Regions from separate parts of the Bacillus cihuensis genome, predicted to be linked through region 3. Evidence: riboswitches for the same ligand, from Rfam matches in the RefSeq annotation. Region 3 holds a riboswitch; each other region holds the start of a gene.
The links. A riboswitch is a leader RNA that binds a small molecule or an ion and turns the genes downstream of it on or off. The one in region 3 is predicted to bind thiamine pyrophosphate.

Region 1: another riboswitch for thiamine pyrophosphate. It lies ahead of V179_RS0107225 (3-oxoacyl-ACP reductase); the one in region 3 lies ahead of tenA (thiaminase II).
Region 2: another riboswitch for thiamine pyrophosphate. It lies ahead of thiW (energy coupling factor transporter S component ThiW); the one in region 3 lies ahead of tenA (thiaminase II).

Annotation. Positions count from the first base shown of each region.
Region 1 is NZ_KI632495.1:295,930-306,929, forward strand. It holds gene V179_RS31575 (DUF2975 domain-containing protein) at 1-21, opposite strand, end outside; partial or broken gene V179_RS27315 (PEP-utilizing enzyme) at 575-1,807, shown strand; gene V179_RS0107210 (YbfB/YjiJ family MFS transporter) at 2,395-3,624, shown strand; partial or broken gene V179_RS29800 (helix-turn-helix domain-containing protein) at 4,253-4,568, shown strand; TPP riboswitch at 4,653-4,753, shown strand; gene V179_RS0107225 (3-oxoacyl-ACP reductase) at 4,902-5,654, shown strand; gene V179_RS0107230 (LLM class flavin-dependent oxidoreductase) at 5,737-7,044, shown strand; partial or broken gene V179_RS31580 (DinB/UmuC family translesion DNA polymerase) at 7,391-7,766, opposite strand; gene V179_RS0107235 (ROK family transcriptional regulator) at 7,867-9,042, opposite strand; gene V179_RS0107240 (nickel pincer cofactor-dependent isomerase, group 22) at 9,394-10,662, shown strand; gene V179_RS0107245 (SDR family oxidoreductase) at 10,682-11,000, shown strand, end outside.
Region 2 is NZ_KI632495.1:2,257,190-2,268,189, forward strand. It holds gene thiE (thiamine phosphate synthase) at 170-808, opposite strand; gene thiM (hydroxyethylthiazole kinase) at 789-1,604, opposite strand; gene thiD (bifunctional hydroxymethylpyrimidine kinase/phosphomethylpyrimidine kinase) at 2,245-3,042, opposite strand; gene thiW (energy coupling factor transporter S component ThiW) at 3,011-3,532, opposite strand; TPP riboswitch at 3,668-3,772, opposite strand; gene V179_RS0116625 (UxaA family hydrolase) at 4,172-5,329, opposite strand; gene V179_RS28185 (UxaA family hydrolase) at 5,386-5,709, opposite strand; gene V179_RS0116635 (UxaA family hydrolase) at 5,732-6,856, opposite strand; gene V179_RS0116640 (2-keto-3-deoxygluconate permease) at 6,961-8,091, opposite strand; gene V179_RS0116645 (fumarylacetoacetate hydrolase family protein) at 8,294-9,241, opposite strand; gene V179_RS0116650 (U32 family peptidase) at 9,316-10,263, opposite strand; gene gucD (alpha-ketoglutaric semialdehyde dehydrogenase GucD) at 10,479-11,000, opposite strand, start outside.
Region 3 is NZ_KI632495.1:1,244,965-1,255,964, forward strand. It holds gene V179_RS0111900 (MerR family transcriptional regulator) at 1-121, shown strand, start outside; gene V179_RS0111905 (Ger(x)C family spore germination protein) at 578-1,639, opposite strand; gene V179_RS0111910 (GerAB/ArcD/ProY family transporter) at 1,636-2,727, opposite strand; gene V179_RS0111915 (spore germination protein) at 2,764-4,260, opposite strand; TPP riboswitch at 4,466-4,619, shown strand; gene tenA (thiaminase II) at 4,859-5,542, shown strand; gene V179_RS0111925 (ECF transporter S component) at 5,578-6,162, shown strand; gene V179_RS0111930 (ABC transporter ATP-binding protein) at 6,175-7,635, shown strand; gene V179_RS0111935 (energy-coupling factor transporter transmembrane component T family protein) at 7,648-8,418, shown strand; gene V179_RS0111940 (ABC transporter ATP-binding protein) at 8,624-9,418, opposite strand; gene V179_RS0111945 (ABC transporter permease) at 9,393-10,418, opposite strand; gene V179_RS0111950 (ABC transporter substrate-binding protein) at 10,464-11,000, opposite strand, start outside.

The DNA of each region.
Region 1 (11,000 bases), 950 kb from region 3:
AACTTGAGCAATTAGCGACATAATTGATAAAAATTTTAGAACAGTCTTGGTAAAAAAATCTATTGGAAATCCCCTCCTTATTTTACATATTATTCTAAATTAATAAAACATTATCGTCAAACGATAATGTTTTTAATGATTTTTTTCAAGGAGATTGATTCCTGTACTATAGCTTTAATATTTAGTTTGATCAAAACAATTCAAAAGTTTGGTGGTGTTCAAAATGAAAGATGGGCGAGGGCGGCTGGAAAGAAATCTTCCATAACTAAACGATTGAAAATAGCCGTAATAATAGAAGTGTTGAACCAACATAGCTTCCACAATCGGGAGTATTCAAGTTTCGTGCATTGCAACATTTATATCACTCTTTGTGAGTGTCATTAATTATTTAGTAGCGTATTCGATAGGAAAAACGCGTATAACTGATGCGATTTTTAATAATCTTTATGTAAAGTATTTGGTTTACCTGACAGTTTTGTTCCTGGGGCTAACAATTCTCCTGTTAGTCTTTTTAATACTAAAACCTAAGAATAAGCAATTATATATAACCAATCAAGGTAGTGAATATACTAATACGAAATCAGGATCTGAATTATTTGATTTTATTCTAGAAGATATCCAGCAATTAAAGAAGATTTTATTTGACCCACAAAGTTTGGGTGTGATTATGGCGGCACAGGATGCTTCATCATGGATCAATGAAAATATGAACAAGTGGTTAGGTGAAAAAAACGTAGCAGATACGCTTTCTCAATCCGTACCAAACAATATTACTTCGGAAATGGGTCTTGCGCTATTGGATGTCGCAGATGTGATTCGTCCTCATCCAGAAATAATTGATTTTTTACAACATGTAAAAGATGATAACTTTTTGGATGAACTGGTTAAGTTTGATGGTGGACAGGAAATCCAAGCCGCAATAATAGCTTTTCTCAGCAAATACGGAATGCGATGTACCGGAGAAATCGATATGACTAAAACTCGTTGGAGAGAAAAACCAACTATACTTGTCCCTATGATTCTCAATAACATCAAAAACTTTGAGCCTAATGCAAGCAATCGGAAATTTGAGCAGGGGCGGCAAGTTGCTTTGAAAAAAGAACAAGAGTTATTAGATCGATTGAAGAAATTTCCGGATGGTGAACAAAAAGCCAGAGAAACAAAACGAATGATCGACCTAATCCGGAATTTCAGCGGGTTTAGGGAATATCCAAAATACGGCATGATTAATCGCTACTTCGTATATAAGCAGGCTTTACTGAAAGAAGCCGAACAACTCGTACAAGCCAACGTTATTCATGAAAAAGAAGATCTATACTATCTCACATTTGAAGAACTTCACGAAGTCATATCCACAAATAAACTAGATTACCAGATCATCAGCAAACGAAAAGACGAGTACAAATTATATGACAAACTAACTCCGCCACGTGTAATCACGTCTGATGGTGAAATCATTGTAGGTGAGTACAAACGAGAAAATCTCCCAGCCGAAGCTATTGTAGGTCTACCTGTTTCTTCCGGTGTTATAGAGGGACGAGCACGTGTCATCTTAAACATAGAAGATGCTGATCTAGAGGATGGAGATATATTAGTCACCTCCTTTACTGACCCTAGCTGGACACCATTGTTTGTATCCATAAAAGGCCTAGTCACTGAAGTTGGTGGACTGATGACCCATGGAGCAGTTATCGCACGTGAATATGGCTTACCAGCAATTGTTGGGGTGGAAAATGCCACCAATCTGATAAAAGATGGGCAACGAATTCGCGTGCATGGAACAGAAGGGCTTATCGAAATATTGTAATTGCTGAATACGTCCAGATTTAATTAGTAGCACCGCTTCAGTGGCAAACATTAGTCATCTATTATTAAGATTGTAATGAGTATATCAGTGGTCTTGTAAAAATCGGCGAAATCACAGAGGGAGTCGAAATATTAGAAAACGATCCAGGAAATATCGAAATAACGATTGATATTGAAGAGAGGTGATTAATAAAAATGGACGTGAAAGATTTTATAGTTTTTTGTAAAAGTGGCAACCCCATTTCGGGTGAGGATAAAGAATTGCATGGACTATTAACTCAATGTAGCTTTGAAATCCAATGCGAGTCATTCTATACAACAATTAGGCCATTTAACATTCATTATTTGGAATTATTTTTATCGCAGATTAACAATGTAATTATGCAGTTAATACAAAATATGATGACTAATAGCATAAACTTTGTAATTAAACTCCAATTTAAATGTTTACACAATAGAGTTATGTTAGAAAAAAGAGTTTCTATTATCTAAATATTTAAAAATATTTTACTCTTTATTATTAAAATTAAACGGTTAGAGCCTAAAACAATTATATACGTGCAAACACGAATAGATTTGAGGTGTTAAATGATTGGTGATAACCTGAAAATTTGGAAGTATGCTTTTGCAAGCATAATGGTTACGATAAGTGTTCAAGGTTTTGGGAGAATGTCTTATGGTATTTTGATGCCATTTATGAAAAAAAGTTTATCGCTTACATATGCACAGGCTGGTCTGTTAGGGACGGCAACATCAATCGGCTATTTAGGGATGGTTCTTTTTGCCGGTATTTTAGCATCGAAGTGGGGATCGAAGAAATTAGTCATTCTCGGGACATTGCTTGTTGCCTTTGGGCTGTTTTTCATTTCGATGATACAAAGTTATCTTGCTTGTTTGGCAGGAATGGCGCTACTTGGAATCGGAACGGCGTTTGCATATACGCCACTAGTTAATATTGTTGTTGGTTGGTTTCCGAAGCAAAGAGGGCTGATGATCGGATTTCTTCTCAGTGGATTAGGCTTGGGAACTGTTATATCAAGCTTGCTCATCCCGTATTTTACCGCATGGTTTTCAAATAATGGCTGGCGCAGCCTGTGGATTTTATATGGGATAATCTCCTTGCTGTCTGTCGTTTGTGCCTACTTTATCCTGCGGGATCCTCCCGTCCCTTTACGCAAGAAGGCTCAAAAAAGCGGATCCTTAATCCGTGAAGTCTATTTGCATAAAGGGGTCCTTACTGTAGCAATTATTTATGGATTGATTGGCTTTGCTTATTTAATCCCGCAAAGCTTCTTATTCAGTTTTATGTTAGAGGCGAATCTTGACCGCTATTCTGCTGGCCGGATTATGGCGTTAGGCGGTTTTATCTCGATATTTAGCGGACCAATATGGGGCGCGGTTTCAGATAAAATCGGCCGGAAGAAATCGCTGCTTATTACACTGTTTATTGGAGCTGTTTCGATGGTGTTTCCAGTCATTTATCCAGAATATATTGGCTTTGGCATCAGCCAGCTTCTTTGGGGCAGTACAATTGTCGGCATGCTTTCACTTATTCTGGCGCTTTCAACAGAGCAGATTCATCAATCATACGCTCCGATCGCATTAGGCTACTCTACGGTCTTTTTTGCCGTTGGACAGCTGGCAGGACCCGGACTTGGCGGCTGGATGATTGACCATATGGGAGGCATACCGTCTGCATTACTGCTTTGCTGCGGACTTTTGCTTTTAGGATTCATTCTATCTATGCAATTGAAAAAAGATGTGGTTAATGAACAGGCTGCACTTGAAAAAAATCGATGGAATGTTAATACTAAATAGATAATTTTTTGGAAAGAGGATGAAATTAAAGACCAAATCGCAAATGTGATTTGGTCTTTAATTACTTCTACAAGGCCAGCCTTCCTGTAATGAGTTGTTCCACAGTCGGGCGCTATTGTTTAATAAAATATAGATTTTTTAACGACTTTATAGTTATATTTTTTAGTTTAGTGAAGAATCTTACATCAAAATAAAACAACTATATTTTTACCTCGTTTAAATTTAGAACGGGGTAACAAACATCTGCATAATCTCAACAAATAAGCAGCATTATGGAAGAAGTAGCCTTTCTGTTCTATTCAAAGGACGTGAATTATATATACAGTTTGATCATTTAAAATTTGTTTGTTGTAAAGGGACAAGAAATTGATTGAGAAATGCGAGTCATCTATTCAATAATCGGGCCATTTTCTGGAATAAAGAGAAGGGGTTATTAGGAAGTGAAAGAAGCTCTAAGTTATTCGATTAATGGGTCTAGTTAATGAAAAAGAAGTAGATGTAAACGCTAGAATGAAGTTAATAGTTTTCGCTAGTCTGAATTTTACACTTTTGCTTCATCAATTTAAAACTCTAGTAAACTAATAATAAATGTTATTTTATTGAGGGGAGGATTTTGGAGGAGAAATTTATGTTGTATGTACAGATTCATCAATTGTATGTGCAAAAGTTTAGAAAGTCACAAATCGCAAAAGAACTTAAAGTGTCACGACCTACGATCTATAAATACTTACAGATGATTTGAGGAGACTAAAAAACTTTTAGAAGGCCCTCATCGAAAACCTAGAAAGTTAGCATCTTATCGAGACTGGATTATTGCCTGGCTGGAAGAGTATCCGCACCTTAGTGCAGCAAAAATCAGAGATTGGCTCCTGAAGCGTTATCCTGACTTGGTGATTAGGGAAAGTACTGTCAGAACATATGTGAAAGAAATGCGTGAGATCCATATAACAAAGTTATAGAAATACTTTAACTAGCCATATTTACTTGACAGAAATTTCTTAAAACTATAACATTGAATATAACTTAAATATATGCACTAGGGGTGTTATTTAACTGAGATGAGGATTACCTCAAACCCTTTGAACCTGAACTAGCTGAAACTAGCGTAGGAAAGTGTAAACTCTAATACATACTTAAAGAGCGATTGTGCCTTATTCTTACTATGTAGTTATTTGTTTTTACGCAACTTTCCTATGGGAAGGTTGCGTATTTTTTATTTTATCTATCATTTTATTATTTAAGTTTCATCAAAATTAAAAAACATAGGAGTTGTTATGATGACTAGAACAGTATTAGTAACTGGTAGTAGTAGAGGTTTAGGAGCAATTATTGTAAAGACATTGGCACAACAAGGATTTCAAGTGGTTATCAATTACTATAAAAGCCAAGATGCTGCTGAGAAGCTCGTTTCTGAGATTGGTGAAGAGAATGCTATTGCAATTCGGGCTGATGTAACAAATCGTAAAGAAGTAGATAACTTGATAAAAAAAGCAACGGAATATTTTGGTCAAATTGATGTTGTAGTCAACAATGCATTAGTAGACTTCAAATTTGATCCAAACAAACAGAAACCCTTCACAGAACTCACTTGGGATGATTATCAAAAACAACTAGATGGTACTTTAAAAGCATCATTTAATGTAGTTCAAAGCGTCATACCTCAATTTATTGAACGGCAAAATGGGAGTATTATAGGTATAGGTACTAATTTATATCAAAATCCTGTTGTACCCTACCACGAATATACAACAGCTAAAGCTGGATTAATCGGTTTTACACGTAATATCGCTTCTGAATTAGGGATATATGGTATAAAAGCGAATGTAGTTTCAGGTGGATTATTAAAAACGACTGACGCAAGTGCTGTTACAACACCAGAAGTATTCGATTTAATTGCTCAATCAACGCCATTGAAGAAGGTGACCACACCTCAAGATGTAGCCAACATGGTCGCTTATTTATCTTCGGAAAATGCCAACGGTATTACAGGTCAAAATTTCACAGTAGATGGCGGTTTGACCATGAACTAATAGCTTAAATTAACATAGATAATCCTTCAAAAAAAGGAGTATACAAGACAATTAATAATGATGTATTTTGAGGTGTAAACAAATGACAAAAACTAAAGAAAAACAACTGCACCTAGGTGTTTTGCTGTATGGTTGTGGACACCATCAAGCTGCTTGGTTAATGCCTGACTCAAGCGTTGAACGTATTGGAGACATTTCTTATTACCAATCTTTAGCACAGTTAGCAGAAATGGGTTACTTTGACGCAGTATTCTTTGCTGATAATCAATCATTTCAAGGTAAAGATTCTAGTGATATGCCGGCATTTTGGTTTGATCCGGTAGTCAATTTAACTGCTATTTCTCAAGTGACAAATCATGTGGGATTAGTTTCAACAATTTCAAGTACTTTTTCTAATCCTTTCACAGCTTCACGACAACTATTAAGTTTAGACCATATTACAAAAGGACGTGTTGGTTGGAATCTTGTTACGTCAATGACTGATTTAGAGGCGTTAAATCATAGTATGGAAGAACTACCTTCTCATGACAAACGCTATGAGAAGGCAGATGAATTTGCTGCTTTAATGAATAAGTTATTTCTTTCATGGGACAGTAATGAGTTTCTACATCATCGAGAAGAAAGAAAATTGATAAATCCTTCAAACATTCAGCCTTTTAATCACATTGGTACCCATTTTAAAGTGTATGGCCCATCCACTACGCCAAAAAGTCCGCAAGGTAAACCAGTATCAATGCAAGCAGGAGCATCTAAACAAGGCATTGCATTAGCCGCAAAATATGCCGATGCAGTCTATTCAGTGTCGTGGAACTTAAAGCAAGCAAAAAAATTTCGTGAAAAATTAGATGAACAAGTTAAACAAAGCGAAGACAGCGATAGACATATTAAAGTATTTCCAGGCTTAGTAACCTATATAGGTCATACTCATGAAGAGGCTTTAGCCAAAAAAGCAGCATTAGATGAGCAATTACCTCTTGAAACAGCTTTAAAACAGTTGAGTTTCTTTATTCAACAAGACTGTTCTAAGTGGGAAATTGATAAAGAAGTACCTCAATTACCCCCAGTAGAAGAATTTACTGGTCCAGTTGGACGTTACGAAACGATACTAGAAATTATTAATGATACACAACCTACAGTAAGAGAATTATTAGGATATCTTAATGCAGGCGGTGGACATCACACGCTGATAGGTACACCCGACGAAATTGTGGATCAGATGGAAGTCTGGTTTGAAGCTGGTGTGGCTGACGGATTTAATCTTATGCCACCTACATTACCCGGTAGTTTAGAAGACTTTGTTGAACTAATTGTTCCTGAAATGCAAAAAAGAGGTATTTTCAGAAAGAAATATGAAGGTCATACCTTCCGTGAACATTTAGGATTAACATAATAAATTATTATAAAATGACTGTACTAGTAGAAGAGGTAAGATGTTGGTATAAGTATAAAAACTTGAGAATCTTCTAACCAGCCTCAAACATGTCTACACGTAGGGGATGAACTGTTTTACGTACAGGATCATGGTCCCGTGGGCCATACGTCCTACCCTGTTTTACAGTGTCATATATCGATATTAAAAATGCTCAATCAGAATCAACTGGCTAACATTATAATACGATCGGGCAAAATAATTCAGGAAGGATCTAGAAATAAATTGAAGCTCAAAAAAGAGCTGAGGACCTCCTTCATTTTAAATAAGAAGAATTAAAATAAGCCCTCATCTTAATTGAGAGGGGCTATTTTTTATGTCCACCAACCAACTTGCTCTGATGCAATGCAGTTCCGGCGGTTGTAAATGATACAGCTCTTAACAGGGATGAGGCACCAAATTTATTTCTAATCTTGTCTACTATATATCTAAGCTCTCGTTTTTCCATCCGTCTGGCTCAAATAAATCTAATTTCATTTCATAATCATCAACCAAGTTACTAATGGACAGAGATATCTGCCTAACTGTGTTTCCTCGATAGCTTCCTTCATTAGTTGTAAACAAACCTTGTATATTTCTATCGTAATATTTGTTGGGCCCTCAATAGTCCTTGAACGATAAAAACCTCCACCAAATTCATCCTTCGAATAACCTAATCCAAAACTGATTGTTCTCCCAGCCTTTCAACGATTGCACGAAGCGTAAGCGAAGGTCTTAGCGACAGTAGAACGGGATTAACCATCAGTGGGGGATGAAAAACCCCCCACTGATGGAAGTTTCACTTTATGAACCTTCTTCATCAGCTATATTTAAACATATATCTGAAACGTCGAAAAAGTTCTTAATAACTAAAGCACAGGCACCCATTATACATGCCTTTTTTCCGAATTCTGATATTAGCAGTTTACGGTAATGACCAACAGTTGACTTTAGTTGGGACTCAATTTCGGAGATAGCATTTGGATATAAACGAAGTAATTCACAATTAATAACTAATATTTCTGGGTTATACAGATTAATAATATTATTTAGGCCAATTGAGATATACTTGATGAATTGATCCATTTGATGACATATGACCGGATCTTGTTCTGTAATCCAATTTTGTATATCTCCATATTTAATATTCGTTTTGTTTTGGCTATCAGATACTTGTTTAAAAAAACTATATTCTGAAGCATATTGTTCCCAGCAGCCTGAATTCCCGCAACTGCATGGTCTGCCATCAGGCACTACAATCATATGACCAATCTCACCAGCATAGCCATGATACCCTTTGAGAGATTCACCATTAATCATAATTCCAAGGCCGATTCCCGAATACAAACTTACACTTAACAAATTTTCACTTTGATGATGCTTATATACTCTTTCGGCAAATGAACACAAATTCGCGTTATTTTCAATGTATACATCTATGCCTATTTCATTTTTAATGTCGGTTTTTAAATTTTTGTTATGCCATTGATGCTGAGGCACGAAATAAATCATCTCATCATTATTAACAATACCGTGAATGCCGATGACTACGCCGACTAGTCCATAACGGGTTTTCATGCACCGTTTTTTATAACCCTTGATATGCTTGATTAAAAGCTCAAGAACTACATCGTAATCAGATGTTTGCAATTCAACTGTATCGGTATGAACTGGAAAACCCAATAAATCAGAAAGAGTAAATGTAATTGTATTCTTGTCAAGATCAATACCTAAAGCAAATCCTGCTTCTTGGTTTATTGAAAGCATAATCGGCCTTCTGCCTAGATTTTTATGTTCTTGAAGCGTTTCGATGATTAATCCTTCATCTAATAAATCAGATGCCTGTACTGAAATTGTCGCTTTGTTTAAACCAGTAATCTTTGCTAAGTCAGCTCTAGATATCATTCCGTGCTCTATAATTTTGCTAATGATTATACATCTATTAATATTTTTAATATATGCAGCATCTCCAGTAAGCATATATTTCCCTCCTCGTGTTTTATAGGTTAATAAGCATCTCTTAAATAGAAGAGTACCGTTTTTTTACTTAGATACTTATTTAAATAAAAAAATTAATAATTCATGAATCTTTACTCAATAATAATTGACGAAAGAATAGCTTAATGATATTATACAGTTAATTAATTTGTTTGGTAAACAAATTAATATAAAAAATAATATATTTTAGTTATATAACAATGATACAATCATTATACTTCTATTTTTGAAAGGGATTACAACTATACTCTTTCAAATACTTTTTTTGCGTAATCTATATTCATATTTTGCAGAACTTTGAAGGAACTTAAAGAAAAGGGAGTGTAGTTATTTATGGGTATTTTACAAGAATTATTAAAAGATATTCCAGTGCCAAAAATGGCAAAGGTAAAAGTAAAGTTTGACGACAAGCAGATAGATGATCTTGAACAAGAATTGATGAAAAAATTACAACAAGATTCGATTGGAAAACTGATTCAGCCTGGTATGGAGATTGCGATTGCAGTAGGTAGCAGAGGATTAGATCGTCTTGTGGAAACGACTGCAACAACAGTGAAGTTTTTAAAAGATTTAGGAGCTAAACCTTTCATTGTACCGAGTATGGGAAGTCATGGCGGTGCAACAGCAGAAGGTCAGCGTGCAGTATTAGAACATCTTGGAGTTACTGAAGAAACAGCAGGTTGCGAAATTCGATCTACGATGGAAGTAGTGAAGCTAGGTGAATTACCGAACGGATTGCCTGTTTATATAGACAAATATGCTTCACAAGCAGATGGTATTGTTGTTATTAACCGCGTGAAACCACATACAGCATTTAGAGGACCGGTTGAAAGTGGATTAATGAAAATGTTAAGTATTGGTTTAGGGAAACAAAAAGGAGCCGAGGCTTGTCACCAAATGGGCTTTAAATATATGGCTGAAAATGTTCCCGCTATGGCGAAAGTTATTATGGAGAAAACGCCAGTCCTTTTCGGTGTTGGAACAGTTGAAAATGCTTTTGATAGGGTAGCTGTTGTTGAAGTTTATACACCTGATGAAATTATAGAAAAAGAACCAGCACTTCAAAAGAAAGCGAAAGAACTATTACCGAAGCTTTTCTTTGACCAATTAGAAGTTCTTGTTATAGATGAAATCGGTAAAAATATTAGTGGGGATGGTATGGACCCTAATATTACCGGACGTTATCCAACTCCATATGCACAAGGAGGACCAGAAGTTAACAAAATGGTCGTACTGGATGTAACGCCGCAATCAGAGGGGAACGCTAATGGAGTTGGGACGGCAGATTTTACAACTCAACGTTTAGTAGACAAAATGGATAAAGAAGGAACATACGCGAATGGATTAACATCCACTGTTTGTTCGCCAACCAAAATAGCTACTACATTACCGAACGATCTACAAGCTATTCAAGCGGCAGTTAAAACAAGTAATGTATTAGATTTTACAACAGTAAAAATGGTACGCATAAAAAACACATTAAAGTTAAGTGAAATTGAAGTATCTGAAACATTACTAGATTATGTTGCTAAACATCCAAATATGGAACAAATTTCAGATGTATATGAACTTGGATTTGATGAAAAAGGAAACTTATTTTAAAAATTGGGGGAGTATTAAAATGACAAAATTATTCGATTTAACAGGGAAAACAGCAGTTGCTATTGGCGGAAATAGTGTATTAGGATCATCGATTGCAAAAGGATTAGCTGCTCAAGGAGCGAAAGTTGCGATTGTCGGTCGTAATTTAGAAAAAGCAAATGAAGTTGTCAAAGAAATTGAAAGTAATGGAGGAACTGCAAAAGCGTTTCAAGCAGATGTAAGTTCACGTGATTCTTTAGTACAAGTTGCAAATGATATCGAAAAATGGTCAGGTGGATGGGATATTTTACTGAATGCACCTGGTACGAATAGTGCGACACCATTTTTTGACCTTGATA
Region 2 (11,000 bases), 1.0 Mb from region 3:
TTGAAGATCACAAAGGTAAGTTTCACTGTATCTCACCAATCGGGCTAATACGGGCAGTTATCCCCCCACCTATGCTTCTTCGATTCCTCTTAGCCTTGAGGTGGAGGTCTTACTGCCAGTTAATGCGGAATAAACGATATAAAGGAGTTGTATGGTTTAATTCCTTTCATTATTGGACTATGGCTGTCGTCATTTGTTTTTTTAGCATTTCCGCCGCTTTTCTCGGATCATCTGCTTTCATTATTGCCGATACAATCGCTGCACCAGAAATACCGCTATTGAGAATTTGGGGAAGATTTGCGGAGGTTATGCCGCCAATCGCAACTGCTGGAATGGTAACAGCTTGGCAAATCATGTTAAGCACTCCATGCTGTAGCATCGAAGCATCTTTTTTTGTTGAAGTTGGAAAGACAGAACCTACCCCAATATAATCAGCTCCGTCTGCCTCAGCTTTCAAGGCTTGTTGGACATTTTTAACGGAGACGCCAATCTTCATAGACATAGGAACTAATTGCTTCACAACAGATAAAGGAATATCACCTTGCCCAATATGAATACCATCCGCTCCGACAGCAAGTGCAAGATCCACGCGATCATTTATGAAAAGCGGGATGGAATAGTTGGCAAGTAATTGTTTAATTTTTAACGCTTTTTCATAAAAGATTTTTCCATCCGAGTTTTTTTCTCTTAATTGAACAGCTGTAACTCCTCCAAGAATAGCTTCTTCAATAATTTGCTCAAGTTTCTCAAGCGGAATTGATTCTTCTGTGACAAGGTAAAGACTAAGATTATCTCGTAGCGTACTCATTTATTTGTACCTCCTTCATCCAAATCTCTCCGTTCATCAGTGATATCGTATCGACTAATTTCACTCGGAAAGTACCTGTTCCTTCTCCTTCTAATAGCTTGCTTTTCGTTAATTCGCCAGCAATACTCATGACAGATATTCCCGCTACTGCTGCGTCAAGCATCTGATCTGTTACGCCAGCAAAGCTGCCAATTAAGGATGTCGCCATACAGCCTGTACCTGTCACTTTTGTCAATAGGGGATCACCATTGTTCACTATAACAGTCGTTTCACCGTTACTAATTGCATCTGTTCTACCACTTACAACGATTGTACTGTTTAGTTCTACTGCTGCTTTGACAGCAAGGTCCGCTCCTGAAAGAGACACCATACCTGAATCCACGCCCTTTGTCTGACTTTGGCCTCCTATTAAACTATAAATTTCACTGGCATTCCCTCTAATAATGCTCATCTTCACTTCTTGAAGAATTTTTTCAGCCATCTCGATTCGATAAGGTGTTGCCCCAGCTCCAACAGGATCAAGTATAACCGGTATGTTAGCAGAGTTAGCTGCTTTTCCAGCTAGAATCATTGCTTCACAGGAATCCGCGTTCAGCGTCCCTAAATTGATGACTAGTGCATGAGCGATTTTCGCCATATCTGCGGCCTCATTCACACTTGATGCCATAACAGGAGAGCCGCCAATAGCAAGAGTAATATTCGCACAATCATTGATTGTGACAGAATTGGTTATATGATGAACAAGTGGATTTACATTTCGAACTTTCTTAAATAATACTTCAATTCTTTTTAGCATAATAATCCCCTCCAGATTTATCCCGCATTAACGGACAGTAACCCCCACCTCAAGGCTTAGAGGTACTAAGAAGCATAGGTGGAGATAACTGCCCGTAAAAGCCCGATTGGTTCAACTAACAATTAGTGGGGGATGCCCCCCACTTATTGAAGTTTCACTTTATCCCCCATTAACGGGCAGTAACCCCCACTTCAGGGCTCAGAGAAATCTAAGAAGCGTAGGTGGAGATAACTGCCCGTAAAAGCCTGATTGGTTCAACTAACAATTAGTGGGGGATGCCCCCCACTTATTGAAGTTTCACTTTATCCCCCATTAACGGGCAGTAACCCCCACTTCAGGGCCTAGAGAAATCTAAGAAGCGTAGGTGGAGATAACTGTCCGTAAAAGCCCGATTGGTTCAACTAACAATTAGTAGGGGATGCCCCACTAATTGAAGTTTCACTTTATCCCGCATTAACGGGCAGTAACCTCCACTTCAGGGCTTAGAGAAATCTAAGAAGCGTGTGGAGATAACTGCCCGTAAAAGCCCGATTGGTTCAACTAACAATTAGTAGGGGATGCCCCACTAATTGAAGTTTCACTTTATCCCGCATTAACGAACCGTCAGTGCGAAGGTAAAAAAACATTGATGGAAGTTCCATTATGATTGATGAACTTTCTGAAATTGATAGAAATGATTGACTGGCCCATGTCCTTTTCCGATGGCAAAGCTGTCACGGATAGCTTGCGTAATATATTCTTTTGCTTGACGGATTGCATCCTCGATTCCAAGTCCGTTTGCTAAGTTAGCGGCAATCGCTGATGAAAGTGTACAGCCTGTACCATGAGTATTTTTCGTTGAAATTCTTTCACTCCTTAACCATATATAATTAGCTCCATCATAAAAAAGGTCGTTTGGATCTCCGGCAGAATGTCCTCCTTTTAACAAGATTGCTCTCGCTCCTAATTGCTCGATGATCTGGCAAGCTTCATATATATCTTGTTTGGATTGAATCGTTTTCCCTGATAACGTTTCCGCCTCTGGTAGATTCGGAGTCACGATCGTTGCCATTGGTATCAATAGCTTTTTCAATGCTTCTACAGCGTCCATTTCAAGTAGATGATGCCCGCTTTTAGAAATCATGACTGGATCAAGGATAATATGCTGCGGCTTATATGTATGTAGCGTTTTGGCAACCGTTTCAATCGTTTCAGCCGAACCAAGCATCCCAATTTTCACAGCATGAACTTCAATATCGTCGAACACTGCTGATATCTGGTCGCGAATAATTTCTTTGCTCATCGTTTGAATCGAACGAACCTCTACCGTATTTTGGGCGGTAACAGCTGTGATAACAGACATACCAAACACATGATGTGCAGAGAATGTTTTTAAGTCAGCTTGAATTCCTGCTCCCCCTCCTGAATCAGAGCCTGCGATTGTAAGTGCTGTTTTCATATAGTAACCCCTCCAAATATTTATTTTTCAAGAAAACCTTTAATAATATAAACGCAATACTTGCGCCTGCTAAAGAACTAATTGAAAATGCGGGTAAAAAGCCAAACAAAGCAACTTTTTTTCCTAAAAACAACAAGGCAAGTGGATAACAAGCAAGTGCCCCAATAATCCCCGTACCTATAACTTCACCTAGACAAGCAAAACCAATCTTTTTTGTATACCTGAATAATAGTCCTGCAAGCAAAGCCCCAATCATACTGCCTGGAAAAGCAAAGATAGAACCCGTTCCTGCCATGTTTCGAATGATTGAGACGAGCAAAGCTTGAGCAATGGCATAGCCAGGCCCTAACATAACGGCCGTTAATACGTTCGCTAAGTGTTGGATCGGAAAGATTTTAGCAAAACCCATTGGAATAAAAACAAAGGAACTAGTCAGTGCTGTTAATGCTGTAATCATGGCAGTAAGTGAAAGTTTTCTAATCGAATTCACCATTTCATCTCCTTTTCATCTGTTTTATACATTTGCTAGGAAAATCGTTGTAGTGAGAAAACGAAACTTTTAAACAAAACCAAAAACCCCCTTCCTGAAATAGGAAAGGGGTAGATATTCACATATAAACTAGCTAAGCTAATATCTCCACTTCCCTCCGCCAGCATGATCCGGTTCAGGTTCAAAGGGTCTAGAACAAAGTTCCATCTCAGCCTCTTAAAGACTCCCCTAGTGCAATGTATATTTAGTTACTGTCATCATACCATGTTGAAGCAAAAATGCAATGCCTGAAAATTTGCAATTAACGTTCTTTTGCGGAAAAGGTGCGGGGCTCTGCAAATTCAGCTCCGTGCCGCAACCTTCATAAGGTGATACAGTTTATAAGCCCTGAACCTTTTTCTTTTTCATCGTTGGGCTTTAGAGCAGACGCTTATGGGTGTTTTCAGATAACCTCTTAGCTCAGTTCTTCTTTCAACCACGATTCTAACTTGAAATTTTCCCCATTAAAACGTTAAATCTACTTATTTTGTGGCATACTTTATTAATCTAGCTCATTTCATAAGTTATAGTTGTCATTTTAGTCTAACTAAATTAACCTACTAAATTACGAGCAAAGAGCTAGTTTCGTTCATGATCCCTTTATATCGTTTCTGCCAATCTCCAAATCGCGAATTCTTGATTTTTATGTTTTTCAGATGCAGTCATCGAACCATTCGCTGTTGCCATTATTTTTTGGTAAATTTCTTCGCCTATTTCCTCAATCGTGTTTTTCCCTTCGATTATTTTTCCAGCATTCACATCAATATGCTCTGACATGATTTCATATAGTCTTGGATTTGTGCCAATTTTGATGACAGGAACGATTGGTGAGCCTGTTGGAGAACCCTTTCCAGTGGAGAATAAAACAATCTGTGCTCCACCAGCCGCAAGGCCGGCTACCGATTCTACGTCATATCCAGGTGTATCCATGAAGATAAACCCTTTTTTCGATGGTGCTTCGGCGTAATCAATTACTTCCATTAACGTTGAATTTCCGCCTTTTTTAATACAACCTAAAGATTTTTCTTCTAAGGTCGTTAATCCCCCTGCCATATTTCCTGGAGTCGGATTTGCTGACCTAATATCTTCACCCGTGTCTTTGATTCTTTCTTCATATTCTTTTACTATTTTAAGAAATTTCTTACCTACTTCAGGATCTATGGCTCGCTTTGCCAAAATATGTTCGGCACCGATGGCTTCTGTTGTTTCCGCTAGAATACTAGTCCCGCCATCTCTTACAATAAAATCGGAACATGCTCCAATCGCCGGATTTGCGGTAATCCCTGACCATGCATCTGATCCACCACATTCAAGTCCAATGATTAGCTCAGTAACATCAGCTGTTTCTGTCTTTTCAGTTTTACTTCTATCCATTGCTTCTTCTAGCCATTGTTTCCCTTCTTTAAGGACCTCACTAACAGGCTTATCTTTATTAAAATAAATGGCATGAACATGATGATTTTCATCTTTTAAAAGTTCTTCAAGCTCTTTTGCAAGTGGGTCATCACCCATGCCTAAAAATAGGGCGCTACTTACATTTGGATGTCCCGCAGTCCCTTTTAAAGTCCGGATTGTCTGCTTATAATCTTCGGGGAACTGAGCTTGCCCTCCTTGGTGGACGACTGGAATCACACCTGGAACGAGCTGAGCTATTTTTTTGGTGAAACTCGCCAATTCACCTACTGTATTCATGACAATTACATGATTTCTGACCCCTATACTGCCATTTGGTCTTCGATACCCTTCGAATGTTTGCATTGTATTGCCCCTTCCTCAATTAATTTGAGCGTATAATTACCTTATTCAATTAGTTTTCAAGAACTGAATGTATCAACATGATCTATAAAAGAATGATCTCTTTCTTCATTTTTAAGACCACGAACATTGAAAACATGGACATGAAACCCAGGAGATATTTCTGCTGTCGCAATTCCCATGCACTCTCCATACTTCATGATTTTTCCTTCATTCTTAATATAAGAGGTAGCCACTTTATGCCCGTATGAAATATCTTCCATCACCTTTATTTGGTCCTTTTCACCTTGTATAGAAAGCAGCTCGCCTGATTTTAAATTTTTCAATGCAACTGCCACATTGTCGTTCGGATTTAATTTGAGTGCATTATATTTTTTGTCCATTCCCCATCCTCCTTCTCCTCTATTAAAATGTTGTTCCTACATGTGGAATAGAAAACTCGCCTAGTTCCAACTTTTCAAGACTCGTTTGTTTTCCTGAAGAGATTTCTACTAGCTCTTTCATGACTTTTTCCACTTGAACAGAAGGATCCTCTTCGGTTATTGTATAATCGACTAGTTCATCAAATGAGCCATATGGATTTTGCGGTGTAATTGTCATACACGGCAGAGCGACTGAACCTGTCAAGATTCCTCGGCTACTCACAACGATCACTAGATTACATCCACTTGAGGCCATATTAGAAAAAGTCTCTACCATATTGCTCGTACCAACGATAAGATGTAGCCCTTTCTCTTTCGGCTTCTCATTATAGCCAAGTAGACTTTCAATTGGACTAGTCCCTGTCATTTGAGCTTCAAGAGCAGCTAATAATTTTTCTTCTTTTGAGAAACTGCGAGCAGCACTTTGGTCTTTATGAATTTCTTTCCAACGTTTCCGGTGTAATCCTTCTTCCAACTTTCTTAGTTTATCTTTTGCCTCTTGACTGTTTGTGCGTTCTGCCAATAATAAACCAGCCGGCTCTAAAGTATCTGTAAGTCCCATCATCACTGTCGCATCATTTTCAACTAATAAATCGATTACTTTCCCTACTACAGGAACTATTCTTTTCAATGAATCCTCATCGATATCAACAGTTACAATCCCAACAGTCAAAGAAGAAAGCGGAAGATTCTCTCTTTTCATTGCTGCCGCTTCCTTTGCCCATTGTTCAACAATCTGCACACCTTTTTTTGTTGTATTTTCTCCACCTGCTAATTGTTGGATGCCGATTCCTTCTATTGGCTTTGTTTTCGGAATGCTTTTTAGTAATCCGCTAACTTGATTCGTCTCACAGCCTAATCCTACAAGAAGTGCCGAATAAAGATTTGGATTAGCTGAAATACCGACCAACATATTTTTTGTTAGTTGAAAATCATCACCAAGTTGGGCACATCCATTTGAATGGATTATCGGAATAGTCCCAGGTACACTTTCTGAAATTTCCTTAGCAATCACACTAGAACACACGACAGAACATACAACGCCAATATAATTCCTCGTTCCAGCAGTTCCGTCATTTCTTAAATAGCCTTCAAAAGAATAGTCCATACATGATCTCACCTTTCTTATTTACGGATTAAACATCAGATTATTCTGTATTTTACGCACAATTATAACCCGTTTACTTATTTTGGTATATCCAAATCAAACTCTTACATCTTCACAGGGGCTGCAGGATTCTCAATGTTCCGTTCTTTATTCTTTCGCTGAAACTCTTCTTTTCCATCAATCCCTTTGCGTCTCTGATATTTATCTGCAAGAATAACAGCAACGGGAACTAGTAGTGCTGTCGAGATTGATGCAATTGAGATTTGAGCAGTAGCCACACTCGATAGATTCTGATAAACTAATGCTTCTTGTGATGTCATTAATCCAGATCCCGCTGCTACCGAAGCTGCTGCGGCAATGGCTGCAGGTGTAGCAACTGCATTCCCAGCAGTAGAGGCCTCTGCCCAAGGTGCAATATAACTTTTCTCGCGAAATATCTTGAAAGCAAGCGCCATAGCTCCACCTGAAAATAGAACCGTCATTACAGCAAGTGCAATACCCGCACCGACCACTTCTGGATTAAAAAAGTTCGACAAGTTCATCCCAGCACCTAATGCAAAAGCAAAGAAAGGAATAACGAGAGATTCACCGGCTGCTAAGAATTCGCGTATTGTACTATCGAGATTCCCTAGCAACATTCCTATCAAAATCGGTAAGAGAACTGCAATAAAGGCAATGATTGGAAAGTTTGCTCCCATCATTCCAAGAGCCATTAATGTAAAAAACGGGCCATCATTAAGTGAAAGAACGGCTGTCGCACCTACATCAGAACGATTGCCGTATTGCCCTGTCAATGCTGCATACATTCCACCATTCCCATTTGTCATTGCAGCAATAATTGCGAGAGTTGACAATCCGAGGAAACCGTTGACAGGATCTGATAACAGCCCCCAAACAATTCCGACCACAACACCGGCTAAATACTTGGTTGCAGTTAAAATGACGCCTTTTTTCAACGCTTTTCCGCCTACTCGGAAATTCATTTGACTACCTGCACAAAATAAGAAAAGAGCACATAAAGTCAAAGCTCCATCTTTGAATAGGGCTTGTGAAAAGCCACCGATTTTAAAAAACTCATAATAACCGGATTCAGTAGCTGCAACCCCTAGCGTTTTTAATATGTTCATAATAAATGGGATATGCAGTTGATCGATTGTATTTAATAAGGCACCTAGAAGAAGTGGTACGACCATTAGACCACCGGGAATTTTATCGATTGACTTCTTAATTTGCATATTGCATCCTCCAATATCAATATTAATTCTAAAAAAGCACAAGGCGCCATATGTACGAAACAAGTAGAGGACGCCTGGAGCTAGACATCAACATTCATTGAATAATTAGTAATCGCTAAGAATCCGTAACTATTTCTATTTCAATTAATTATTGAATATTCAGACTTATTAACATGCATTTTAACGATCAATCGCTGCTGAGTTAGACTCTAGTAGTTAAATTTTCTTTACTCTTATCTTCTACTATACTTAACTTTTTAACGGAATTATTAAGTGTTCCAATGTTCTCGATTGTTATAGACACTCGATCTCCATCTTTTAGCCAAACTTTCGGCTCTCTTCCCATGCCCACACCAGGCGGAGTACCTGTTGCAATGAGATCACCAGGCTTCAATGTCATCGATTGAGATAAATAGGATACGATGTAGGGAATCCTGAAGATCAGATTTTTCGTATTCGATTGTTGCATCACTTCACCATTCAACTTCAAAGAGATGTCCAGATTATGAGGGTCAACTACTTGACCTTTCGTAACTATTGCCGGTCCGATGGGTGCAAAGGTATCTGCAGATTTACCGCGCGTCCATTGGCCATCAGAGAATTGATGATCTCTAGCACTTACATCATTCATGATTGTATAGCCAAATATGTATTCTGCAGCTTCTTCTTCCGTAATTCGTTTCGCTTCCTTACCAATTACAACAACCAATTCCGCTTCAAAATCGACTTGCTCAGAATTAACAGGGATTTCAATCGCCTCTTTTTCACCAATGATCGCATTTGCATATTTTGAAAAAATGACTGGCGATAACGGTGGCTCTAACCCCGTTTCTTTACAATGGTCCAAATAATTTAAACCGACACAAATGATTTTTTCTGGTTGTGAAATTGGCGCCATAATCTCTACTTCTGAAAGAGAAAATGAATGATCCAAGTTTTCCCGTCCGTGAGACTCAATAAGTTGTTCAACATATGGAATGGATTTTTCATTCATTTCAATAAGTTGTTTTAAATCAGTAGGGAATTCGAAAGAATCTACTGAAATCTGATTTTTATACTTCTCATGTAAAGCCTGTACGTCTAGAATTTTATCTTCCTTTATCACACCAATACGCGTTTTTGATTGATTACGAAATGATATAAGTTTCATTCAGCTTGTCTCCCATCTGTTATTAATTTTTTTCAAATAACCTTTCACTGTCTATCACATGAATCTCGTATACGTTATGGCGTAGCGATTGTATCAGTCTGTGCAATGCCAAGACCTTCGGCACCAAGTTTTGATGTTTTGGCTTCTGGATAATAACGTTCAATCATTTGAAGTCCTATTGCGGCACGGCGGACGCGCTCTTGAACTAATGATATATTCGTACTTTCCCACTGTTTTCCTGAAGGGTAGACATCTGGATGATTTCTGAGACCAAATTTAATATACACCGGAGCTAATACACGAATGATTTCCGGAATTTCATAATAACGAAGGAAACCGCCTAAGTTATCGGGAACTTCTACATATAAATCTATCGGTATATCAATCGCTTGACGAATCGAAACGAGTTTTGACAAAGTGAGTGCTGTCGGAACGTTGTAAGTATCCGCACCAAGGTCTTCCATAAGTTTAACCGAAACCGGATTGGCAGCACCTACTTGCACGGATGCTTTCACTACAAAGTCTTCTGGCAATTGGCCAGCTTTTTTCATTTCTTTTGTTAGCTTTAATAGTCCTTCATCGGCTACTAATGCGCCACGTAATCCAAGTTTAGCGCCTCTTTTTAAATCTTCCATGGCGTAAACGAGTTGATCTGCCCCTTCATGACGTAATGCAATGGATTTCCCGCCGCTTGTTAGTGGTTGAGCACTAATATCCCAAGTGCCACGAGGTCCAACGAATAAGCTAAGCTCCATCCCTCTTTCTGCAGTCAGTTGGCACATTTCCTTTATTTCATCATCTGTTTGAAGCATGATACCGCTTCCTTGCGAGATGCGATGAATGGTTAATCCGTATCGATCAATTTCTTTTAATGTTTCTCTTAACGCAACCGGTCCTTCAACACTCGGAAGTTCCACGCGGTATTGGGCACCGTCTGGAAAAGTCTTCGTTGAAGTTGGTAGCTCTGTTAAGTCTTTGGAAGGATAACCGAGTTTTTCCAATAATTCACGTGATTCTTTCATGTTTATATTCCTTCTTTCTATTATATATAGTTAAGGGTCCGACCTCGCACGCTAAACCAGTATGTGATACTTCATACACTTTTCTAATACTGTATTTAGTTTATGCGAGTCTGACCCTTTGCTTGACCTCACACGTTAAATCCGTATGCAGCGCTTCCTACACTTTTCTTATCCTATATTTAGTTTTTGCGGGGTCTGACCCTTTGTTCATATGACTACCCTTTGATAAAAACGGTTTTTATCGCCGTATAAAATTCTTTTGCTGCTTCTCCTTGCTCTCGGCCTCCAGTACTTGAAGCTTTCATGCCGCCAAATGGTGCTTGAAGCTCTACTCCTGCACTTTCTGCATTGATACGAACGAGGCCAGCTTCAATTTCATCAATGAATTCAAGTAATGAACCAATATTCGTTGTAAAAATGGAAGCACTCAATCCATATTTCGTATGATTCGCTATTTCAATCGCATCCTCTAAATCAGTTGCTCGGATCAGAGCAATAACTGGTCCAAAAATTTCTTCTTGAGCAATTCTCATATTCTGTTCTACATCGCCAAAAATGGCTGGTGTAATATAAAAACCTTTGTCAAAGTCCTCACCAGACAATGTCTCTCCACCAGTGATGAGCGTGGCCCCTTCTTCTTTTCCAATTTCTATATATGATCTCACTGTATTAAACTGGCTTTCACTTGCGCAAGGTCCCATCCAGATTCCTTCTTTTAAGCCGTCTCCTACCGTGAT
Region 3 (11,000 bases):
AAGCATGGCCAATCGGATCGAAGTGCTTGAAACCGGGAGAAATAACGAGAATGAACGTTCAACCTTTGACATTGATGGAAGCAAGAAAAAGCGACATATTTTCCAATTTTTATTCGGCTAACCAAGCTTCGAGCAGAATCAACTGCTCGAATTTTTATGCCTTTCACACAAATAACCACTTTGTTTTCTACTCATTTCACGCACTTTTTCACATCAAAAGGAGTCTAGGTACAAAGTGTATTCTGAAAGCGATACACTAAAAAAGCAAGTTAGTTCAATCTCAGCACAAAAGCTAAAATCCTAATCAGACTAAAATTTAGCAAACATTCATCCAAAACCCATATAGCGATATACGCCACCATTTACCATAACGGATCAATCATGTAACTCGCTAGACTCACATAATCAAAATGGTGGGGGTGCGGAACTGGGTTTTGGAAGACTTTCTATCATAACAAAGTATATCCGTTAAAAAAAATGAGCTATATTATAGGATTGCGGAGCCCCGCCCCATGTCCTTCATTCAAAAAAACGCACAATTCTATATGTTTATTTTTCGTAGATTAGCGAACCTCCCTTAGATAATAAGAGGTTCCTCAATTGTGACCCGGCAGACTACTTTAATATTCAGATTTTTATAATTTTCTGCCCACTTTTCATAGTCAAACCCTCGATTCCTACTTTTATAAAATGCACCTAATCCCATCGGATCAGTATCGTTTTTTTGAAAACTCTTTACTAGCTGAAGGCACTCCTTTTCTACCTTCTTTTCTAAATTTTTCTGTATTTCTTTTACTTGTTTCACTCCTAAATTTTTACCTGTATATTCTTGAATGGCTCCTTTTATCGTAATTTGAACAGTAACCTCAGTTGGTTTTTTTTTAGATAGGATAAATTCATGTTTGGAACTGAGACCTTTAATAGATGCCGCTTCTTTTTTATTTTTAGGGACGAAAAAAAAACCTTTATTGTGCTTATCCACCAACAATCTAAAATAAAACAATTTTCCACTAGGAATCACATCTACTTCTTTATCCTTTTTAAAAAGGCTAACCCCACTTATTTCAATTTGATTCGTGCTTATTTGTTTAAGTCTAGGAAGATAAATATCTTTTCCTTTTTGATAATAATCTCGTAATAAAAAATGGAGATTCGTTTCAGGTAATTCCTTGCTCTTGATTTTGTTATCCAAAAGATTATATAAATAAGTCCCATTTCCTTCCGGCCCATATTGACCTTGTAATATCTTCTTAGCAGTTCCTTCTGATATTGCGAAAAAGTTTCTGGCGCCAATGGTCACATCTCCTTGATAAATATCTAAGATATCATCAATTCCTTGCTTTCCGAGCTTTTCACCAATCACTGTCACCCTTACTCCGCCGATGACAAGTGGTTGTGCTGCTTGATGATTCGCTTTGATTAATAGATCTCTTCTTAAAGGTGCCTTAGATGTATACGTTTTATTTGTGATACTTTTATCAGGCATGAAATTGTCAGTAAGAAATGTACCCATCATTTGTTTACGATCAGATTGGTCTAATCCGACAGCAAGTATGATATTAATATCATCAATCGTATTCGTTTCAACACAACCTGACAGTAGACACAGTATGCATAAGTACATCATAAGACTTTTCATTTTTTCTTCACCTTCTTTACTATGTAGACAGCTATGAATAATAGAGGGATGTACAGCATCGTAAAAGCAAACCCTACTTTCGCCATCAAGCTATTTAATAAATTAATTTCTTCCCGTGTATGAATGAATGTGATCATCCCCAATTGGGCGATAATCAACAAATACACCCCTTTTTTCTGCCTAATCTTAAAAATTCTTTTCACTAGCCTGGATCCAATCCAGATTGATATACAAACATTAGGTAGGATAATTAAATTCCAGAATGCAATGCCGATAAATTCGAAACGCTCTACAAACGATAATTTAAAAATCTTCCACATCATTAATGTTGGCCACATTACTTTTTGCAACTGTCCTTCCGAAAAAAAAGCAAAGGTTAAAATCGCCAAAATCGTATAAAGAAACGTTGTCGCAAGTAACCCTAGATGGGCCCATTTTTCCGACTTTTGTGATTCCTTAATAAAAGGATATAGAAACAGTACGACTTCAAAGCCGATAAAGGGAAGTGACATGTGAAAGGAACCCTTTATCAAATCTTTTACCGAATGGTCAAAAATTGGCAATAAACTTTCAAAGTTAGAATACAATAAATTAGGAAAAAATGTAAATACAAGAAAAGCTGGCAAGACCAAGGAAAAGAAGGCAATTCCAACAACTGTCCGCAATCCGCCAAAAACAACATACATTGAAAGCAACATATACCCTAGTGAAAACCAGAAAAGGTTCAAAGTAGGAAATATCCAAACTTGGAGGATTTCGAATAATGTACGAAGAGAAGCCAAGGAATGCAAAAGAAAATAGAAAATAAATGGAAAACTTAAAACCTTCCCAATGAGATTCCCAGCAACATACATATGAGCCGTTACGATATCTCCATTCACGATTTTAGCAATTTTATATATCATCCAAACAATAATATGTAGGCATGTACCGGCAAACACTATCGAAATCCATGCGTCGTAACCAGCATCTTTGGCAATTATACGCTGATAATCCAACGCACCGAGTCCTATCTGCATGGCCATGATCACATAAAAAATTAAAAAAGGAGAAATTTTCAGTCTATCAGGAATGGTTTGCTCTTGCATAACTGAGTCATCACCTACTTTTCGTTATCATCATTTTCATTCATCAATATCTTTTTTGACGCTTGCTTTTTTCTTACTGAAGCGGTAAGGATTTTCCGTTCTTAAAAATTGTGGACGCATCGATCGCTCTTTGAACGGTAACATGAGCAAGGAATCTTTTAAGTCTTGCCACCTTGGTGGATAGAATGGATCTAAAAACGGCCTACCAAGGGAAGTAAGGCGGATTAGATGGGTTAATACAATACAAACACAAAAGACAATGCCAACTAATCCCCAAAGTTGAGCAAACAACAAAAAAGGAAAGCGAAGTAAGCGAATCGTATTGCTCATTTTATAAACGGGCGTCGTAAAAGAAGCAAGAGCGGCCAGTGCGACGAGAATAAGCAGAATATTACTTGTTAGACCTGCTTCAACCGAAGCGGTTCCAATAACAATACCTCCTACGATACCAATTGTCTGGCCAACTTTTGTCGGTAGTCTCGCCCCAGCCTCCCTTAACAATTCAATCGTTAATTCCAACGTTATTGCTTCTAAGATTGGTGGAAAAGGAACAATTCTCCTTGATGTAATCAATGTACTTAATAAATCATGTGGAATAATTTCATAATGATAAGTAAGTACCGCCACATAGAGGGGCGTGATCAAGATCGAAAAAGTAACCGCAAACATCCTAAGCAGTCTAAAAAATGAAGCAATTATCCAATTTAAATAATAATCTTCGAATGAACTAAAAAAATTAACTAACGTAGTCGGCGTAATTAAAACCTGTGGTGAACCATCAACGCAAATGGCGATCATTCCTTCAGCCAAAACTGCAGCGACTCTGTCAGGCCTTTCTGTATCGAGTAACTGGGGAAATGGTGAATTCGAATTATCGGATATGATTTGCACGATGTAAGAACTGTCAGATATATCATCAAATTCAATGTCTTTTAAACGTTGCCTGACGGTGTTTATATTTTCCTGATTTGTAATGCCTTCAATGTGTAAGATAGCAATTTTTGTTTTAGATAATCTACCAATTGTAAATTCTTCAATGACTAATTCTTTAACAGGCAATTTTCTTCTAATTAAGTTTAAATTTGTCGCAATCGATTCCACAAAAGCTTCTTTTGGGCCAACAACGGAAATTTCTACTTCTGGAGGTGATAGCGCACGAACAATTTCCTTTTTGGCAGCAATCAAACCATAATTCTTTTCTTCAGTTTCAATCGTCAGTAGCACATAACCGCTACATAAATTTTCCTCAATTTTAGAAGGATCATTACAAATTTGAACATCATAAAGAGGCATGATTTTCTTAATATCATCAATCGAATGAAAATCACCTGCCAATAAAGATGAAAGAATACTTTGCTCAATGATTTTTTCGTCAACTAAAGTAGTTAAATATGTTAAACAAAAATGAATATTAGTTTTTTGATTGTAATAACAAGTTTTAGTAAAGTCTTTTGATTTTGCTAATGTTTGTGTCGCATTCTTTTGTTCCGTATCCCCTTGTCCGTTTTTATTTTGAAACCAACCTTTTTTCATTGATTCATCACCTTCATTTCTACCATTGCTTATATAGTTTCCATTTATGGATAAATTATGAGTTGGGTAAGAGGAACAAAAAATGGGCTTGGAGAAGCTATCCGTTACGTTATATTAAACGGAATATACCACTCTTATTTCACAAAAGGTTGACAATTATAAATTTAATGATAGTATTTAGACAAATACCAATTAAATAAACAATTTTTACCACTAGGGGTGCCTCTTGAATGGGATATGAAGCTGAAGAAGATATTTGATGCTTCGTAGACCGAAAAGGCTGAGATTAAAGTGAGACTTTAAGACCCTTAGAACCTGATCTGGATTATACCAGCGTAGGGAAGTGGGGGCGTCTTAACGAAGATACCTATTTTGTAATCGATCAAAACCACTTTCTTATGCTAAAAAGGAAGTGGTTTTTTATGTTGTGTCTCTATTAAACATTTCTGTTGATTGAAACGAAAGGCGTTGGCTTTTCGCTCCAATCAACATAGTGCCAAAATCAACAATGAGCTTTAACATAACTTATTTTAAAAGATGATACCGAATCATTATTTTCATTTATGTCTAATAATTAAAAAAATGGAGGGCAATTTATATGACATTTTCAAAGGAAATTCGTAAAGAAGTTGATCACATCTGGGAAGCAAGCTTTCATCACCCTTTTGTTGAAGGAATTGGAAATGGGTCACTTCCACTAGTCAATTTTCGCTATTATGTGATGCAAGATGCTTATTATTTATCTCATTTTGCTAGAGTACAAGCTTTAGGGGCAGTAAAAGCCACAGATTTATACACAACGAGTCGACTTGCCAGCCATGCACAAGGAACGTATGAAGCTGAGCTATCGCTGCATGAGAATTTTTCCAAACGATTGGGCATTACCGAAGAGGAACAGAAAAATTTTAAGCCTGCACCTACCGCTTATGCATATACATCACATATGTATCGTGCTGCCTATTCAGGACATTTAGGTGACGTAATTGCGGCGATTCTGCCATGTTACTGGTTGTATTATGAAATCGGTGAAAGACTAAAAGAATGTACACCAGAAGAACCGATTTATCAAGAGTGGATCGCTGCATATGGAGGCGATTGGTTCCGGACATTGGTAGAAGAACAGATTAAGAGAATCGATGAGATTGCGAAAAAAGTGACAGAGGAGGATAAACTACGAATGAAAGAGCATTTCATCCTTAGTAGTCAATATGAATACTCTTTTTGGGAGATGGCGTATCGGTTAGAAACATGGCCGGTTCAAAAAGAAATATTGGAAGTATAAAGGCTAGCAAATTCTCAATAAAGGAGATTCGTAACATGACAAAGGGATTAAAATTGACAGACATATTAGTGACGATTGTGATTGCCATTGCATTTGGCATTGTTTATATTCTATGGGGCTCGGTGTATTATGCTCTAAAACCAATTGGCTTACATGCCGATCAATTTATGTATGGAATGTGGTTTATTGCTGCTACTGTTGCCTTTTTGATCATCCGTAAACCTGGCGTTGCATTGCTTGCCGAAATCGCAGCGGCGTCTGGTGAATTTCTTTTAGGTTCACCATGGGGGCTAACCGTACTACTTTATGGCGTTGTCCAAGGATTGTTTGCAGAGCTTGTCTTTATGGCATTCAAATATAAACGATTTCATATTTCAGTAGCGATATTATCGGCTATCGCTGCTTGCTTAGGATCGGTACTTATGGATTTCGCCTATGGAGAAATCGGCAAACTTGCGGCATGGAATTTAACATTATTTATGATTGCTAGATTTCTCGGGTCTATTCTTTTTGCTGGAGTGTTTGCTTACTATCTAGTGAGAGTTTTAGAAGCGACAGGCGTAACAAATCTTGTTCGTCCAGCATCAAGTAAAGATTATGCAGAACTGGATCAAAAGTAAGGGTTGATAACTATGGAACGAATTGCACATGTAGATAAATTACGATTGAAATTCCCAGGAGATACTTCCTTATTATTTAAGGACTTATCTTCTACAATTTATAAAGGGGAAAAAGTCCTCCTGCTCGGACCATCAGGTTGCGGGAAGTCAACGCTTTTACAAGTTTTAAGCGGCTTAATACCTCATTCCATTGAAGTTCCTATGAAAGCTGAAGAATTAGTAAGTCCCCCTTCTTTTGGGTATGTTTTTCAAGACCCAGATAGTCAGTTTTGCATGCCATTTGTTGATGAAGAAATTGCATTCGTCCTTGAAAATATTAACGTTCCAAAACAACAAATGATTGATCGAATCCATCATCACTTACAGCAGGTCGGCTTACATTTACCAAATATTCATACTAGCATTCAAACACTATCTGGGGGCATGAAACAACGCTTAGCGATAGCATCGGTCTTGGCCCTAAAACCCGATGTATTATTTTTAGATGAACCAACAGCAATGCTTGATCCTAAAGGAACAAAAGAGATTTGGAATGTATTAAAAGAAGTCGGCCAAGAAAAAACAGTCATTATAGTGGAACATAAAATTGATCATGTCCTAGAATTCATTGATCGAATCATTCTTTTTAATGAAGCTGGTCAGATTATAGCCGATGGACCAAAAGAAATCATCTTGTCAACGTATCAAGAGGAAATGAGGGAACAAGGTATCTGGTTTCCAGGTGTTTGGGAAGAGTATCTAGATACCACCCCCCTGCTTCGTTTGAGGACGCCTTTTGAAAAAAAGGAGAAAATATTAGATGTGCAAAACTTTAAGGGATTTAGGCAAAAGGAAGAAAAAATACGAGTAGATCAATTGCAAGCCTATTCTGGAGAATGGATTGTTATTAAAGGAGAAAATGGTGCTGGCAAGAGTACACTTTTACATGCTTTCATGCAATTCATCAAAACAACAGGACATTGTGAGCTAGTAGGGACTGCTATTAAAAAAGTGAAAAAACAATCAGATTTCATGACATTCGTGTTTCAAAATCCCGAATTTCAATTTGTCGCAAATTCAGTCTATGAAGAAATCGCCTACACATTAAAAGTAGACAAAAAGGATTCTCGAGAAATAGAAAAAAAAGTCGAAGAACTTCTAGAATGGTTCCGATTAGTAGACCATCGGGATAAGCACCCTTATCAATTATCAATGGGACAAAAGCGTCGTTTAAGTGTAGCTGCATCGATTGTAAATGAACAAAAACTCATTCTTTTAGACGAGCCTACCTTTGGTCAAGATTCCAAAAACACCTTTGCGTTACTTGAATGGATTGAAGAACTCAGACTGAAAGGTACGACGATTATCATGATTACCCATGATGAACAGATTACAAACAACTTTGCAACAAGAATTTGGACAATAGAGGCTGGGAAAGTGATCAGCGATGAAACACAAAGTATAAGCATTAATTCTGAATTAGTATCCGTGTAATGGAGGAACGTCATGCAATTAGATTTTTCGAGTAAAGAAACATGGCTACACCAAATTAATCCTAGCCTTAAGTTATTCGTATTAATTATGTTGTGTATAGTTGTGTTATTAGTTCATAATTTACTTTTCATGGTAAACTTCACGATAATCGTATTGATTTTATTTTTGTGTTTTACAGGACAGCCGCTCAAACGAATTTTATTACTCTTTATCCCTTTTTTTGTTGTATTTTTATCGACTTCTTCTTCGATGATTTTATTTGGACAAGGAAACACCACTTGGTTTAAGTGGGGGCTCATTCATATTACCGAAGAAAGCTTTTTTAGGGGACTACTCGTTGGTTTTCGCGCCTTGCTATTTGCAGTGCTAGGATTAACCTTTGCCTTAACTACGAGACCCGTCTATCTGTTCTATTCTTTAATGCAACAAGTCAAACTCAAGCCAAAATATGCTTATAGTTTTATGGCAGCATTGAGATTAATTCCGATTATGCTGGAGGAGTTTCAAACGATTCAAAATGCTATGAAAGTGCGTGGTGTGGTCAGACAAACAGGTATACGGTCCGTTTTTTTTAAAATGAAAGCTTATTCCATCCCAATGTTATCAGGGAGTATCCGACGTGCACACCGGATTGCTATAGCCATGGAAGCAAAGCGATTTTCCGACACTCGGGACCGGACATATTATTACGAAATCGGCTTTTCTAAACATGATCTTGTATTCATATTATATTTTGTCATCCTACTTCTAGGAGGATATTATGGAGCAGTTAAGGGGATTTGATATCTTCAATGATCTGGCGCTGACTTATTGATACAAAAATCTTATTCAAAGGATATTTAGCAAGGTTGCACTGATAGATTACTTACATCCAACTAAACCATTTGAGATCATCATAAAAAAGCAGTGAGATTTCATAATTATCTCACTGCTTCTATATTCGTCAATATATGTTTCTAAAAAATGTAATAAAAACAATCTTCCTTATTTAAATCAATACAGCTCGATCATTCAGCATTTTTTCCCCTTTAATTCGTTGGAATTCATGAAGAAGCTTCTCTACGGTTAACTTTTGCTTTTCTTCGCCTCTTGCTTCAAAGATGATTTGACCTTTATCCATCATAATTAAGGAGGTGCCAAGATCAAGGGCTTGTTGCATATTATGAGTGACCATTAATGTCGTAAGATTGTTTTGACTAACAATCTCTTTTGTAAGTTTAGTAATAAGGTCGGCTCGTGATGGATCGAGAGCTGCTGTATGTTCATCAAGTAGCAAAATTTTCGGATTCGTGAAGGTCGCCATCAATAGCGACAACGCCTGCCGTTCACCGCCTGAAAGCATACCTACTTTCGCATTCATCCGATTTTCTAATCCGAGGTGCAAAGTCTCGAGTTTTTCTTTATAAAAGCTACGTCGACTTTTCGTGACACCTAATCTCAAGCCTCTTTTATTCGTTCTGCCATATGCAATTGCCAAGTTCTCTTCAATCGTCATATGTGGAGCAGTTCCAGCCATTGGGTCTTGGAAAACACGGCCAATCATTTTTGAACGTACATACTCATCGACGGATGAAACATCTTTACCATCTATGATCACTGAACCTGCATCAGGAATCAACTTACCGGAAATCATATTCATCAGTGTTGACTTACCGGCACCATTACTACCGATGACGGTCACAAATTCACCTTTTTCAAGGGTAAGCTCGAGAGATTTTAACGCTAGCTTTTCATCTGGAGTTCCTTGGTTAAACACTTTATAAATTTGATTTAGCTGTAGCAACCTCTTTCGCCCCCTTCACCAATGTTTGCTGCATTTGCAATTCTTTTAAACGTTTCCTCTTCATACTTTTTTCTTTCTGCTTATCCTTTATCTGCGGAATGATTAATGCACCGATAACAATCGCTGCGGTAATTAATTTTACATCCCCTGTTTGTAGGAATTGAACTTGAAGCGCGAGTGCAACGACAATTCGATATACAATCGCACCGCCAATTACAGCCAGGGTAGCTCGTGCAATCGTTTTTGCCCCAAAGATTGCTTCCCCGATAATAACAGAAGCGAGCCCAATGACAATCATGCCTATCCCCATGCCAATATCACTAAAACCATTGTATTGGGCAATAAGTGAACCAGAGAAAGCAACTAGTGCATTACTAATTGAAAGTCCGAGTACCTTCATGTTATCAGTATTGGTGGAAAAACTTTTCACCATCGATTGGTTATCACCAGTAGCGCGGATAGCCAGACCAATTTCTGTTTTTAAGAAAAGCGATAATGCAAATTTAATGACTAGTGAAATGACGAGCATAATAAAAATAATTGCCCATGTGCTTGGCACTGAATTTCCAAGTCCTAACAGTTCCATTCCTTTATTTAAAAAGGAATCCAGTCCTGTTTTTGACCAAATTTCCTTAACACTCGTAATAATCGTTGATTCAGAAAATAACGGAATATTAGATTTACCCATAATTCGTAAATTTATCGAGTATAGGGCAATCATCATCAATATTCCAGATAGTAGCGGATTGATTTTCCCTTTTGTATGCAAGAGGCCTGTAATCGAACCAGCTGCAAAACCAGCTAGTAAGGCTGCGCCCGTTGAGATTATCGGTGAGTAGCCATTTACAAGCATAATTGCTGTGACAGCTGCTCCTGTTACAAAGCTGCCATCAACTGTTAAATCTGGAAAATCAAGAATCCGAAATGTTAAATATACGCCAAGTGCCATGATGGCATAAATCAGTCCCGATTCAAATGAACTAAAGATTGCTGTAGGCATCCTTTCATCCCTTTCTTAGAAGCTTATTCTAGATGTTTTTTATTTTTATTTAATAAGTTCTGCTTCTGATTTCCATTCTTCCTTCAATTCGATTCCCATTTCCTTTGCTGCCTTTTCATTTATGACAAGTTTAAGATTTTGCGGATATTGAACCGGAAGCTCTGCAGGTTTTTTTCCGTTTAATAAAATGTCTGCAGCCATCTCCCCTGCTTCATATCCGATATCGTGGTAGCTGAAGCCATATGCCGCAAACCCTCCGCGACCAACAGAATCCAACTCTCCAACAAACAATGGAATATCTTTTTCATTGGCAACCATAATAACCGATTCAAGTGCTGCAACAACCGTGTTATCTGTGACGATAAAGAAGGCATCCGCTTTACCAACGAGTGATTCAGTTGCCTGTTTCACATCAGCAGACGTCGCAGCAGAAGCTTCAACTACTTTAACTCCTTGTTTTTCCGCTTCCGCCTTTAACATATTAATCTGAACAATTGAATTTTGTTCTCCTGAGTTGTAGACCGTTCCGATCGTTTTCGCTCCAAGTTCTTTTGCAATAAATTCCACTGAATTAGCAATTGC